One region of the Secundilactobacillus paracollinoides genome, then DNA from elsewhere that is predicted to be linked to it. Evidence: predicted binding sites of a transcription regulator. Region 1 holds the regulator's gene; each other region holds the start of a gene.
What was found. Region 1 encodes Rex, which represses fermentation and respiration genes when NADH is low (regulators of the CRP and FNR family bind a similar motif). Its sites were predicted from a motif close to TTGTGAANTANTTCACAA; they were not measured.

Region 1 (4,977 bases):
GACTGGTTGTCGGAGCGGCCGTCGTCACAGTTGTACCCGCAGCTTCAGCTGCCTCAGCTTCTTTTTGGGCTGCCAAGGCTTCCTGCTCTTCTTTTTTATCAATGTAGTAGTCATAGTCGCCCAGATAAAGTTCTGAACCCTCAGCTGAAAGCTCGACCACTGATGTGGCGACTTGGTTGATAAAGTACCGGTCATGGGAAACAAACAGGACGGTACCTTCGAAGTCATTCAGTGTGTTTTCCAGCACTTGCCGGCTATCAATATCCAAATGGTTAGTCGGTTCATCCAAAATCAGAAAATTATCGTGACGCATGGCAAGCTTGGTGAGCAGCAACCGGGCTTTTTCACCACCACTGAGGCTATGCACCATCTTGTCGACGTCTTCACCCGTGAATAGAAAACTCCCGAGAATCGTGCGAATATCGCCCTCAGGGGTTGTTGGGTGATCATCCCAAAGTTCGTTTAACACCGTTTTTTCACCATGGAGTGATTTTTGTTCCTGATCGTAGTAGCCGGTCTCAACGCCGGTGCCAAAATGCACGTCGCCCTTAATGGCCGGAATTTTACCCAGAATCGTTTTGAGCAGGGTTGATTTACCCACGCCGTTTGGCCCGACAATGGCAATTGCCTGGTGTTTATTGACATCCAGATTCACTGGTTGCGCCAACACGTTGTCCGGTGTGTAACCAATTGCGAGGTCGGTCGTTGTGAGCACAATATTGCCGCTTTCTTTAGTGGGTACAAATTCAAAATGGGCAACCTTGTCAGCACCCTCTGGCCGATCAACACGGTCCATTTTAGCGAGTTGTTTCCGCCGCGCTTGAGCACGTTTGGTCGTTGAAGCACGCACAATGTTTCGGTTCACGAAATCTTCAAGCTTGGAGATCTTTGCCTGTTGCTTGTCGTATTCCTTCCATTCACGTCTTAACTTCGCCGCTTTTTGGTCCACGTAATTGGAATAGTTGCCATGGTAGTGGGTGAGGATGCCAGATGACATGTCGTACACTTCGCTCACGATACGGTCTAAGAAGTACCGGTCATGAGAAACAATCAGCAACGCGCCCTTGTAAGACTGGATGTAGCCTTCGAGCCAGGTCAACGTTTCAACGTCCAAGTGGTTCGTTGGTTCATCTAATATGAGCAAGTCGCGTTTTTCTAACAGAAGTTTAGCGAGCGCCAACTGTGTTTTTTGACCGCCAGACAGTTCGTTGACAGAACGGTCATAGTCGGGTTCGTTAAAGCCGAACCCGTGAAGCACACCGCGAATCTCAGCTCGGTACCCATAACCGTTATTAGCCTTAAAGTCACTTTGGATTCGGTCATAGGTTGTGGTGACCTGTTCAAATTGGTCAGGATCCGCTATAATATCGGGATCGCTCATTTGGGCTTCTAACTCGTGCAACTGGTCTTCCTGAGCCTGAAGGGCCGCAAACACGCTGGCCATTTCTTCCCAGATGGACTTATTGGAATCAAGCCCTGTATCTTGGGCCAGGTACCCGAGTGTTAACTTCTTTCGGGTAACGATCTGGCCCTTATCAGGCGCATCGATTCCGGCAATGATGCGGATCAGTGTTGACTTTCCGGCACCATTGCGACCAACAAGTGCCACCCGGCCATTATCCGGGATATCCATGTTGACGTCGGCAAAAAGTGTTTCAGCACCAAAGCGCCGCGTCACTTGCTGGACTTGTAATAACATATGAATCAGCCTACCTTTCTTCGTGAAACTATTTTACCATAATAGGGGCTCATTAACTGGTAAATAACAGTTTTCACAACCTTTTTATTGAAAATTATTTCACAAGATAAGGGTTTATGCTATAATGAGCGAGGATGGCTATTTCACAAGCCCCAGAATTAAGAGTAGAATACACGCACTTATTCTAATTCACTTCATTCACTTTACTAAAATTCACAAGGAGGAGTTACTGTGGCAGAAACAAAGATCCCAAAGGCAACCGCTAAGCGCTTGCCGATCTATTACCGTTACTTAAACATCTTAAAAGATGCAGACAAGACGCGGGCCTCGTCGACTGAATTATCAGAAGCCGTAAAGGTTGATTCAGCAACGATCCGTCGTGATTTTTCATACTTTGGTGCCCTGGGTAAACGCGGGTATGGGTATGATGTTGAGAGTTTGCTAAAGTTCTTCAAGAAGATCCTGAACCAGGACAAATTGACCAACGCCGCTTTGATCGGGGTTGGGAACCTCGGGAATGCGCTGTTGAACTTTAACTTCCATCAAAATTCCAACGTCCGTATCAGCGCTGCTTTTGATGTTAAGGCTGACCTCGCAAACACCGTTAAGAGCGGTGTGCCCGTTTATCCAATGGCTGAACTTGAAAAACAGTTGAAGGATCAACAAATTCAGGTTGCCATCATTACGGTTCCTGCAGACGTTGCCCAATCGGTAACGGATGAAGCTATCGCTGGTGGTATCCGCGGTATTTTGAACTTTACGCCATTTCGGGTATCAGTTCCGAATAACGTGCGCGTTCAAAACGTGGATCTGACGAATGAATTACAGACATTGGTCTACTTCTTGGATCACTATAACGAAGAAGCATAAGCAAAACTGGCTAATGACCCTTAGTGGCATTGGTCAGTTTTTTTTGTTTGTGTCATTTTTTTAATCGAAACAAGAACACAACAAGTAAATTTAAAACGCCTATTTGATCTGGATAGGCGCTATTTTTCGCTTTCAAGAAGCGGTCAAAATTTCGAACTTGTGTGAGAAAACGCACAATAGTGCTATACTTTTTGTAACCCTTATTGGAGGTGAGCATGTGACGATTTCTTGGTCCATGATCCTTGGTGTGATCTACGCAATTAACCTGATGACGGCACTGTTTACAGTGTTTCGACAACGTCGCGATATTGCCGCGATGTGGGCGTGGCTGCTGGTGTTGTTGTTACTGCCGGTAATCGGGTTCATTTTTTACGCTTTTTTTGGGAGACAACTCCCCAAAAACAAACTTTTCAAAGTCGATAATACGGTTCAGACGCGGTTAGATACAATTTTGTCTGAACAACGAGAACTGCTGCTAGAGCCCGATACAAGCCAACACCCGGTGTCGCGCGATATTGCCGGAACAATGCAGCTTTTTATGCGGGCCAATCGCGCTTTTTTGACCCGACGAAATCGCGTGAAACTATTTACGGATGGCAATAGCTTGTTTGACGCCATCATCCGTGACATTAACGCCGCGCAACGCAACGTGAATGTTGAATTCTACACGTTTTATAATGATGAAATTGGCAGCGCTGTCTTAAGCGCCCTTGTTGCCCGTGCTAAGGCCGGTGTTACGGTACGGGTCATCTATGATCCGTGGGGGTCAATGGGGACTTATCGGCGCTTTTTTAAGCCACTGATCGATGCTGGCGGATATGTTGAGCCATTCTTGGCGCGTTCCGCTATTCTTGACTTTCGTCTCAACTTTAGAAATCACCGCAAAATAGTGGTGGTCGATGGGGAAATTGGTTACGTCGGCGGGTTTAACATTGGTGACCAATACCTTGGCTGCAGCAAAAAATTTGGCCACTGGCGCGACACGCATATTCGCATTGAAGGGGCAGCTGTCTTTGCGCTCCAAAGCCGGTTTGTTCTGGACTGGAATGCGACGTCAAAGAAAGCAAAACTTGCAGATAACTACGTCGATCGTGACTACTTTCCAGTGATGGCGCCAAAGGGATTAACGAGTATGCAGATCGTCAGCAGCGGGCCGGATTCTCAATTGCAGCAAATCAAGATGGGCTACATTCGCTTGATTCAGATGGCTAAAAAACGGCTCTGGATCCAGTCGCCGTACTTTATTCCCGATGATGGCGTGATTGAAGCGTTGAAGATTGCCATTATGTCGGGCGTTGACGTGCGCATTATGGTGCCCAGTATGCCGGACCATCCATTTGTCTACCGAGCCACCCAACATTTTTGCAGAGACACAGCTGAAATTGGTGCGAAAATCTACTACTACGGGAATGGATTTTTACACGCAAAGACGATGCTGGTCGATGACGAAGTGGCCTCAGTTGGCAGTGCTAATATGGATTACCGCAGCTTTAAGTTAAACTTTGAAGTGAATGCCTTTCTATATGATAAGGAGATAAATACACAGCTGGCCGCGTTATTTGAACAGGATATGGCGGAAAGTACATTGATCACGCCTGAAATGTTTGCGGATCAGTCGTTGTACTTGCGGTTTAAGCAGAGTGTTTCGCGATTGTTGGCGCCGATTTTGTGAGTGGCGGCCACTTTGAGTTTTATTGTGCTTGGGGATTACTGTCTTGTACTTTGCTTATCTTTTCCTGCTTATCGGGTTCCTTCTCAATTTTCTTCTCGATTTTTTTACACATTTTCTCGATTCTCGTCATCTCATAGAGTCTTTCTATTCAGCCGTGCCGAAACGTGTTCCGAAAAGCAAGGGGCGGCCATGTAAGGGACTCTGACAAAAATGCCAAACCCAGGCATTTCTGTCAGAGTCCCTTACATTCTGCCCCTTAACCGCCTTTCTCCACACTCTTTTCAACTTTCTAGTCAATATAACTTGCATTTTACCCCGAATAATTTTATAGTATTAATTGTTGATTAGCACTTGTGTTAGATGAGTGCTAAGAGTGCTAAATCTTTAGATTTATTGGAGGGATTCAAGTGTTAAAACCATTAGGAGACCGTGTGATCTTACAAGCTCAAGAAGAAGAAACCACTGTTGGTGGTATCGTTTTAGCAAGTAACGCCCAAGAAAAGCCACAAACTGCAAAGGTAGTTGCTGTTGGTGATGGCCGTGTACTTGATAACGGTGAAAAGGTTGCCCCAAGTGTTAAGGAAGGCGAGACCGTCTTGCTTGACAAGTATTCCGGCACTGAAGTTAAGTATGAAGGTGCTTCTTACCTTGTGGTTCACGAAAAAGATTTAGTCGCAATCGTTGACTAAAACCGGTCAGCCTGAATAGGGCAGACATAAACACAAAATTAACAATT
Region 2 (4,977 bases), 440 kb from region 1:
AAGTGAAAATAATGTAAATAAAGCGATTACAAATATGCTAATATTAGTTTGTTAATTGTGAATTAACAAACTAATATAAAGGTGGGTGTCACTAATGGATGGTTTTATTGGTGAGTTTTTCGGCACTGCCATCCTGATTCTCTTAGGAGCCGGGACTGGTGCTGGGATCAACTTAAATAAGACGTATGCCAAAGGCTCAGGTTGGCTGTTCGTCTGCCTGTCATGGGGTATGGCTGTTACCATGGGGGTCTATGTTGCAGGTCTTTTGGGTTCAGATGGGCATTTGAACCCTGCAGTTACAATTCCATTTGCAATCTTCGGGTTGTTTCCATGGAATGAAGTTTTGCCATATTTAGCAGGTCAATTCTTAGGTGCGTTTTGTGGCGCAGCAATCGTCATGGTTGCCTTTGGGGCACACTTTAAAGAAACCAAAGGGGAAGAGAATGGGAACACTGTTGGGATATTTGCTACGATGCCAGCAATTAAGTCACCACTTTTCAACTTCCTCTCAGAAGTTATCGCAACATTTGCGTTTGTCTTTATTCTTCTTAACTTAGGTAACTTCACAACTGGCTTGAAACCACTTGTTGTTGGTTTCTTGATCTTCGTCATTGGTACTAGTTTAGGGACGACCACCGGGTTCGCCATTAACCCGGCCCGTGACTGGGGTCCGCGGTTCGCGTACACGATCTTGCCTGTTTCTAACAAGGGTTCAGCTCATTGGGACTATGCATGGGTTCCAATGTGTGGTCCACTGATCGGTGGTTTTCTTGCCGCCGCATTGGAAACGGCTGTTCATTAGTCATCCTGCACTTATTCAAATAAAAAATGCTATCAAGTTAATTTGATAGCATTTTTTTTGCGTATTCAGAAAAGTGTCCAGTATACAATGTCATAAATTAAGTATTTTTCCTAAATTACGATGTGAAATTGAAAATAGGAGAGACTTTTAATTTATCAAACGTTAAATGGATGAGAAAACCAACTATTACTTAATTGTCGTAGGATAATTGACGCGTGTTCAAAAAAATACCATTATTTTTGCTTGTACCTGGTAAAAATGACCTAATTCGCGAATGCCGTGTAGATCCACTGTACAACTGACTTGCCTTTAATGCTGACAGCACTCGATGGCACCGTCGGCTGTTTACAGTCAACGGTATAGATCCAACCGCGAGAGCCGGTCGAGTCGGCGAGGTTGCTGATGTTATTAAAGTACGGGTAGCCATTTACCGGCTGCGAGAAGTAGGCAATGTCATTTTTTTGGAAATAGCGTTTTGAGACGTCAAAAACGGTGTCACTTTCCTGCCAGGTAATATCGCGGTGAATTGTAAAGATCTTTTGAATCGACGTATTCTGGTGGCGGTATTCCGATGGTGTCAGACCAGTGCGTTGCTTAAAGATCTTGGTGAAATAGCTCGTCTGTTGGAAGCCGATTTGATTCGCAATGTAGTTGATCGGCAGCTTAGACAAAGCGAGTTTTTCACTGGCTACTGCAATCTTTCGGTAGTTCACGTAGTCGATGAAGTTGACGTCGAGGATCTTCTTAAAAATTCGACTGAGGTAGGACGGGGACAAAAAGACTTCTTGCGCGACGGTCGACAGTGAGATCGTGTGCCGAATGTTCTTTTCAATATATTGAATGGCGGCATCAATACTCTGGGTGACGCCATCATCCTCACTTTGGACAGTGGGCTGCGATTCAGTTTCTACATTGTGGTACTTATTGCGGTCCGTCTTGACCGGCTGCGTGGTAATTTGATTACCTTCTGCTGTTGAGGCACGCAAGAAAGTGTCGAAGTAGCGGATTTTAGACAACTGCTCCGTATCTAGGGCATCCCAGACAGACACGGTGATGTTGAAATCCGGTTCTAGCAGTTGATTAAAGATATTTTCGAGATAACTTCTAGAAAGATAAATACGCTGTTGGGAAACGTTTACTGAGTTACAAATAATGAATCCCCATAGGCGATGCTCAATGGTGACAGGAAAAATCGCGTAGACCTTTAACGCATCAAAGTTGATATTCTTTTGGACCTCGTCAAGCCCTGAGTACACAGCGTTATCCTTTAGTAATTGCTCGTCTAAGGTATAAAAAACAGTGTCGATCTGAGTAATACCGGCGAACGTCGCAACCGCCCCTGCAAGTGTACGATAGTCTTCTGTTTTAAGTGGATAGTCGATCATAAATGGTCCTCCTCCAATTGTATGAGAAGCGGTTCACGTACACTGTATAAATACGGTAAACGCTGCCAACTCCTTTACAATTGATTTTAAAATAATCGCAACGGTAGTTCAACATAATTTTTAAATTAATTTGTATTATTTTGCACTAATGCCATATTCTTTTGAAAACGTTTACCTTTTTTGACATCGTGAAATACACTTGATTAAAATATCACAAATAGAATCACCTATAATGTAAGTGTTTTCGAAACTAATTGGAAATGCGCGGAAATTAGATAATAACAACTTCTCAAACGTTTACTGTCTAACGTCACTGCACTTCCAAAATTTAGGAGGAAGCTCTAATGAACCAAGAAGCTTTAGGATTAATCGAAACGAAAGGTCTGGTTGCCTCAATCGAAGCAGCCGACGCAATGGTCAAGGCCGCAAATGTTGATTTGGTGGGCCAAGAAAAGATTGGTCATGGGTTAGTCACAGTTATGGTTCGCGGTGACGTTGGTGCCGTAAAAGCCGCTGTTGATGCTGGTGTTCAAGCAGCTGAAAATATCGGTGAAGTCTTATCTAACTACGTCATTCCACGTCCACATAGCGATGTTGAAAAGATTCTCCCAGATCCTAAGAAACTCTCTGCAGAATAGTCAGTTAGCCTGATTATTAAAGGAGATTAGGGTATGAGTGTGAATAAAGACGCGTTAGTTGAGCAAGTAATGAGTGAGCTCCTCAAAAAAGGAATCTCGCTTGATGATAAAAATCAGTCAAATGCATCGGGAGGATTCGAAATGAATGATTTTTTAAACTCTACTAGTGTTGTCCCTGAGTTTGTTGGAACTCGAGAAATCGGTGACACCATTGGTATGTGTATTCCCAGTGTTGACCCAACTTTGTTAGATCAACTGCACATTACAAAGAAATACTCTGTACTTGGTATTCTTAGTGCTCGTTCAGGTGCTGGCCCACAAATTATGGCCATGGACGAAGCTGTTAAGGCAACCAACACAGAAGTTGTCGATATCGAACTTCCACGTGATACAAAGGGTGGCGCTGGTCACGGTTCTTTGATTCTTGTTGGTGGGTATGATCCTTCAGACGTTCGTTCAGCTATTAATGTAGCTTTGGATAACCTGAGCCGGACTTTTGGAGACGTTTATAACTCTGCTGCTGGTCACTTGGAATTACAATTTACTGCCCGTGCTTCAGGCGCCTGCCACATGGCATTCGGCGCTCCTGAAGGCAAAGCATACGGTTTGATTTGTGGCGCCCCTTCTGGGATCGGTGTTGTTATGGCCGATACTGCAATTAAAACTGCCGGGGTTAACGTTCTTTCCTTTGCTTCTCCTAGTCATGGGACCAGCTTCTCAAACGAAGGGATGGTTCACATTAGCGGTGATTCAGGTGCCGTTCGCCAGGCCGTTATTGCCGGCCGTGAAGTTGGCCTTAAGCTTTTGGCACAACTTGGCGAAACTCCAGTAAATGATTTTCCATCATACATTAAGTAGTAGCAGAGAGGAGGAACAATATTGGAACGTCAAAAAAGATTTGAAAAATTAGAGAAACGTCCAGTTCATTTAGATGGGTTCGTTAAGAACTGGGATGATGAAGGATTAGTTGCCCTTAACGGTAAGAATGATCCAACACCAAGTATTACGATCGAAAACGGTGTTGTTACTGAAATGGATGGTAAGAAGAAGGCAGACTTCGACCTTATCGACAAGTACATCGCCGAATACGGGATCAACTTGGACAACGCTGAAAAGACTTTAAAGACCGATTCAGTTAAGATCGCCAACATGATGTGTGATCCTAACGTCTCCCGTGCTGAAATTATTGAATACACAACAGCTATGACTCCTGCAAAGGCTGCTGAAGTTATCAGCCAGTTGAACTTTGCTGAAATGATCATGGCAACTCAAAAGATGCGGCCACGTCGGACACCTATGACACAAGTCCACGCCACCAACACGTTGGATAACCCAGTTGAAATTGCTGCTGATGCTGCCGAAGCCGCTTTACGTGGGGTTCCTGAAGAAGAAACCACGACTGCCGTTGCTCGGTATGCGCCAATGAACGCCATTTCAATCATGGTCGGTGCTCAAAGTGGCCGTCCTGGTGTTATCACCCAATGTTCAGTTGAAGAAGCTGACGAATTGAGTTTAGGGATGCGTGGGTTTACCGCCTATGCCGAAACGATTTCCGTTTATGGGACTGACCGGGTCTTCACTGATGGTGATGATACCCCTTGGTCAAAGGGCTTCTTAGCTTCTTGCTACGCTTCACGTGGGTTGAAGATGCGGTTTACTTCAGGTGCCGGTTCAGAGGTTATGATGGGCTACACTGAAGGTAAGTCAATGCTTTACCTTGAAGCACGTTGTATCTACATTACCAAAGCATCAGGTGTTCAAGGCCTGCAAAACGGTGGTGTTAGTTGTATCGGAATGCCAGGTGCCGTCGTAGGCGGGATCCGTGAAGTTCTCGGTGAAAACTTACTATGTATGTCACTTGACCTTGAATGTGCTTCTGGTAACGACCAAGCCTTCTCTCACTCTGACATTCGTCGGACTGGCCGGATGATCGGTCAATTCATCGCCGGTACTGATTACATTTCATCAGGGTATGCCGCCGAAGAAAACACTGATAACACCTTTGCTGGGTCAAACATGGATGCCTTAGACTTCGATGATTACATTACTTTGGAACGTGACTTGGCCATCAATGGTGGGATCATGCCTATCACTGAAGAAGAATCAATCAAGATTCGTCACAAGGCCGGTGTTGCTCTCCAAGCTGTCTTTG
Region 3 (4,977 bases), 630 kb from region 1:
TAGCCATTGAAGCGGCTCGGATGGCTGATAAGGGCGCCGATGCAGATCAAATTATTGCCCGGCTGGATGACGTTCGGTCCACCATTGACGAAGTCTTCATCGTGGATGATCTCCAACACCTTGTTCGCGGTGGTCGGCTGTCAAATGCGTCTGCGTTTATTGGCAGCATTTTAAAAATTAAGCCGCTGTTGACCTTCGATGATGAAACACACGAAATTGTGGCGTTTGAAAAAGTGCGGTCGCGTAAAAAAGCGCTGACCCGGGTCGAAGAGATCTTCAGTGAAGCTGTCAGCAAAGTGGATTACCCGTTGCGGGCCATTGTCATCAACGGGAACGACCCTGATGGCGGGAATAATTGGCTAAAAACAATTCATGAAAAATTTCCGCAAGTTAAAATTGAAACAGGTTACTTTGGTCCGGTTATCGGAACCCATCTGGGCGAAAAGTCATTAGCCTTGGCCTGGCTCAAAGATATCTATAAAGCCTAAATATTGGTATTAGCACTTATTTAAATGAAACATCTCTCAAAACCACAGCGCCCCAGTCGGTCTGTGGTTTTGATGTTTGGTCACAATGCGCTTTAGCAGATGATCATTACAAATAACAACTACTGGCATTAAGGTTACGATGGCGCTATAATTTGGCATCACAATAAGATTGGAGGCGACACCGTGTTCGCCATTATCATTGCCCTGGCCGTTGGCGTGGGGTTACCGATTCAAACGAGTATCAATTCCCGCTTACGCAGCGTTTTAGGGTCCCCATTTTCAGCATCATTTATTTCGTTTTCCGTTGGCACGATTTTTTTAGCCATTATGAGTTTAATCGTCGTTCATACATTGGTATTTTTACCGTCGCTGCTGACATCTGAACCCATCTGGCTGTGGTTTGGCGGACTATTTGGTGTCGTTTATTTAACCGGAAATATCTTGTTATTTCCAAAGCTCGGCAGCGTTCAGATAGTGATCATGCCGGTTCTGGGCCAGATCATCGCCGGACTAGCTATCGATAACTACGGTTGGTTTCATTCACCGATCAGCCACATCACGCTAGTTAGTGCCTCAGGTGCACTGTTGGTCATTCTTGGTGTCATTGGGACTGTCGCCGGCAAACGTGGGATTGCTGAAGGTCATGAAGTTTTGGATCAAGAAGGTGCAGCCCCCATCTCGGAAACGACTGAAGCGCACGGTATCGAAGCGTGGCTTTGGCGTCTGCTTGGTGTTTTTGCCGGAATGTTGAGCGCTTCGCAGACAGCAATCAACGGCTACCTCGGTGCCGTGTTGCAGTCAAAAATCCAGGCGGCGTTCGTCTCGTTCTTTGTCGGAACAGTCGTGCTGCTGATCATCGTGTTGATCTTACGGCCACCATTTCATTTACACAGTTTACGGACTGAACATCATCCGTGGTGGATGTGGATCGGCGGCCTCATCGGTGCGTTGTTTGTGCTCGCAAACGTCTATCTCGTTCCGGTTATCGGGACTGGACTGGCCGTTGTGATTACGTTGATCGGGTTGATGGCTGGCGGCCTGTTGATCGATCAATTCGGCTGGTTAGGGGCTAAGCAAAATCGCGTCACCGTTTGGCAACTTGTCAGTTTGATCGTGATGGTTGCTGGCGTTGTGCTCATCCGACTGGTATAGTAAAAGTTAAAGTTTTAACAAGATACAGGGGACCTGACTTGAAATGGCCACCCGGGTTAGGCGTAAACTAGACCTAGCCACTAAACTAAGCGCATTTTAAAAAGGGGAACTGATATGAACTTAACATTCAAATTTGATGACGAGATTACGGTCAACCGGCTAGGATTTGGGACCATGCAACTGCCTGGCACGGGTGTCTGGGGGCCAGCTGATGATGAAGCAAACGCCGTGAACGTCATTACAACAGCAATCGACCACGGCGTCGACTTTATCGATACGGCGGATTCATATGGCCCGCTCTTTGCCAACATCTACCTGAAAAGAGCGCTAGCACAACGCCCTGACAACCATGTTCTGGTGGCCACCAAAGTTGGGTTTACGCGTCAGGGACCCAGTGAATGGACCGAATTAGGCAATCCAGCCTACCTGCGTCAACAAGTTGAAGAAAACCTGTTCTCCTTGGGCTTGGACCACATTGATCTGTTGCAGCTGCACCGCATCGATGCCAACTACTCGTTAGAAGACCAGATCGGTGAACTGGCAAAAATGCAGCAGGAGGGAAAGATCAAGCATATCGGCTTGAGTCAGGTCTCCATTTATCAGCTGAAGTCGGCACAAAAGATCACGCCGATCGTGTCAGTTCAAAACCGCTATAATTTAATCGATCGTGCGGATGAAGATGTGCTGAACTATGCGGACGAGAATCACATTGCGTTCATTCCTTGGTTCCCATTAGCGACTGGTAAACTGACGGACGACAGTCAATTGACAACAATTGCCAAGAAATACGACGCAACACCGTCACAAATTGCCTTGGCTTGGCTATTAAAGCGGTCTGAGGTCATCCTGCCAATTCCAGGAACTTCGTCAAGTGAACACGTCATCAGTAACGTTGCAGCTCAAAATATTGCGTTAAGCGACGCAGATTTTGATGTGTTAAGTAAAATGAGTACAAAATAGGCATAGATTTAAACAAAATAACGCCACCTCAAAAGTCTAACTCGATCTTTGAGATGGCGTTTTTTCGATGTTCAGTACCCAGTCAAGACTGGCGTAAAATATCAGCTGTAAACTTTTGTTGGGCTTGCTGGGCAAGAAATTCTAACGGTCCCGAGAGTTGATGGTTACGGTGATAGGAGGCGCTAAAGTCCACACTGAGCTGCGAGATGGGCAGTTTAAACGCATTTATCGTCGCGCGTTGAGCTGTCGATAAACGCGTCAACATCGCTGTGGAAACAATTGTGCACCCAAGTCCCTTTAATACGAGATGTAACGCAAATAACAAATTTTCTACCTCGATCAACGGAATGGTTTGCACGCCCTGATCTGAAAAATAGTGATCGATCATCTCCTGCATCCGTGACTCACCTATTGACCGAATAAAGGGTTGGCCATTGAGGTGGGTCAACACATCAGCAGAAAATGGTCGCCAGAATTTGCCCGGTTGAAAGTCATCAAACGTTGCTGGGATAACTAATGATAGCGCAATCGTGGTCAACGGAAGAGAAACAACTTGCGGTTTATGAATCGTTTTTCCGATAAAAAAGTCTAATTGACGGTCAACGAGTTGTTTTTCTGCCTCAGAAGTACTGACTTCGATGATGCGGGTTCGCATGTTCGGGAACCGGCTGTAGAAGGCTGGTAACGTATCTGGATACCAGGCCATCGCAGCGGGTGGCGTAATGCCAAGCGTGATCGTTTGCGATTCAGTTTCCTTCAGTTGTGTCATCTCAGTCACCATGGCTTGGTTCAAGTGCTCGGCACTTTTAAGGTAGGTCAATAACCGCTCGCCAGCGTATGTAAGCTGAATGGGCCGATGGTCACGATCGACTAATGTAATTTGGTACTGCGCCTCCGCCGTTTTAATGACGCGACTAATATAGGGCTGTGAAACAAACAAAGATTGTGCAGCTTTCGTCATACTTGAATGTGACTGGATGGCCTCGAGAAAAACAAGCAATCTATTTCCCACAACAATTCCTCCTATCTATGTTAACTAGTGTCAGTATAGGATAAAACCGATTACAAAACAGTAATACTACAAAAATAAAAAGTTATTTCCAATTTTTGGAAAGCGGATTCATAATAGGTTTATAGTAATGGTGTGATGTGTTCCAAACCATTATTGTGAAAATAAAAACAAGGATTGCTGAAAGGCAGGTTTTAACTATGTTAGCAAAAGCATCACAACTCAATTGGGATCAAACCTTCGACACCGTAATTTTAGGCTTTGGCGGTGCCGGTGCAACGGCGGCCAGATTTGCCGCAGATGCTGGGGCGTCGGTGCTGTTAACTGATTCAGCACCCAATGGACATGAAGGTGGGAATACACGATATTCTGCCCAGCTGATAGGCACCGTTGACACGGCTGAGGCTGGTAAAAAATACTACCAGCGATTGACGTACCCGATGGCGCTCGATGAGACCATGGTTGACACCTTCGTCGACGGGATGGCCCATATGCGCGACTATGTTAAAAAATATCTCGGCGTTGAACCCGTCAGTGTTAAAAACGACTTTACAAGTGTGGACGCGCCATTACCTTTGGACAGCGCAGTTCACGAATATCCTGAGTACGAAGGTCAAGAGGCTTATGATTTCACGACGGTTCACCACGGCCTATTTGACGCGGCACTTTGGAAGAATCTTCGGCAACAGGTTATCTCGCGAACGGATAAGATTACCGTCTGGTTCAGTTCACCGGCCAAACACCTGATCCAAGATCCAGATACCAAGGCCATTATTGGTGTTCAAATCGAACGCGATGGTCATCTGTACAACATTCAAGCCAAAAATGGTGTTGTGATGGCCATGGGTGGGTTTGAAAATGACCCGCAAGCCGTTCAGGATTATCTAGGTGCTGACCATCTTGCACCGCTTGGCAGTCTCTACAATAAGGGTGACGGCATCCGGATGGGAGAAGAAGTCGGTGCTGACATGTGGCACATGCAAAATTACGAGGCCTTAGGCTTATTGCATGGCATGGCAGTCGCGGTTCCTGAAGGAGAACGCGGCCGACTATTGTTAGCATGGCCAGACATCGCAAACGGCAGCATCATGACGGTTGCTGACGATGGCAGTCGGTACTTTGACGAGACCGAACCGAATCGTCATGGGCACATTTACGATCACGGCACTTGGCGCGTACCACGAACGAACGTGCACCCATACCTTGTCTTTGATCAAACACAGTATGATCAAATTCAGACTAACGGCAACGTCCCCGTCCCAGATTTTGAACAACAGTTAGTTAAAGCTGATACGCTGACTGACCTTGCGACAAAGATCGGTGCCGATACTGAAATTTTGGCGAACACCGTCGCCGATTTTAATCACT

Region 2: the regulator Rex is predicted to act here: its motif matches at 2,387-2,404, upstream of AYR61_RS07370 (BMC domain-containing protein).
Region 3: the regulator Rex is predicted to act here: its motif matches at 3,766-3,783, upstream of AYR61_RS12335 (FAD-binding protein).

Annotation. Positions count from the first base shown of each region.
Region 1 covers NZ_CP014912.1:2,193,376-2,198,352, forward strand. Annotated here, with positions in the region: gene AYR61_RS09430 (ABC-F family ATP-binding cassette domain-containing protein) at 1-1,699, opposite strand, end outside; gene AYR61_RS09435 (redox-sensing transcriptional repressor Rex) at 1,931-2,569, shown strand; gene cls (cardiolipin synthase) at 2,787-4,241, shown strand; gene groES (co-chaperone GroES) at 4,649-4,930, shown strand.
Region 2 covers NZ_CP014912.1:1,749,178-1,754,154, forward strand. Annotated here, with positions in the region: gene AYR61_RS07360 (MIP/aquaporin family protein) at 95-802, shown strand; gene AYR61_RS07365 (helix-turn-helix domain-containing protein) at 1,066-2,187, opposite strand; gene AYR61_RS07370 (BMC domain-containing protein) at 2,532-2,825, shown strand; gene pduB (propanediol utilization microcompartment protein PduB) at 2,859-3,683, shown strand; gene AYR61_RS07380 (propanediol/glycerol family dehydratase large subunit) at 3,705-4,977, shown strand, end outside.
Region 3 covers NZ_CP014912.1:2,822,493-2,827,469, reverse strand. Annotated here, with positions in the region: gene AYR61_RS12355 (DegV family protein) at 1-488, shown strand, start outside; gene AYR61_RS12350 (DMT family transporter) at 672-1,640, shown strand; gene AYR61_RS12345 (aldo/keto reductase) at 1,755-2,600, shown strand; gene AYR61_RS12340 (LysR family transcriptional regulator) at 2,683-3,612, opposite strand; gene AYR61_RS12335 (FAD-binding protein) at 3,810-4,977, shown strand, end outside.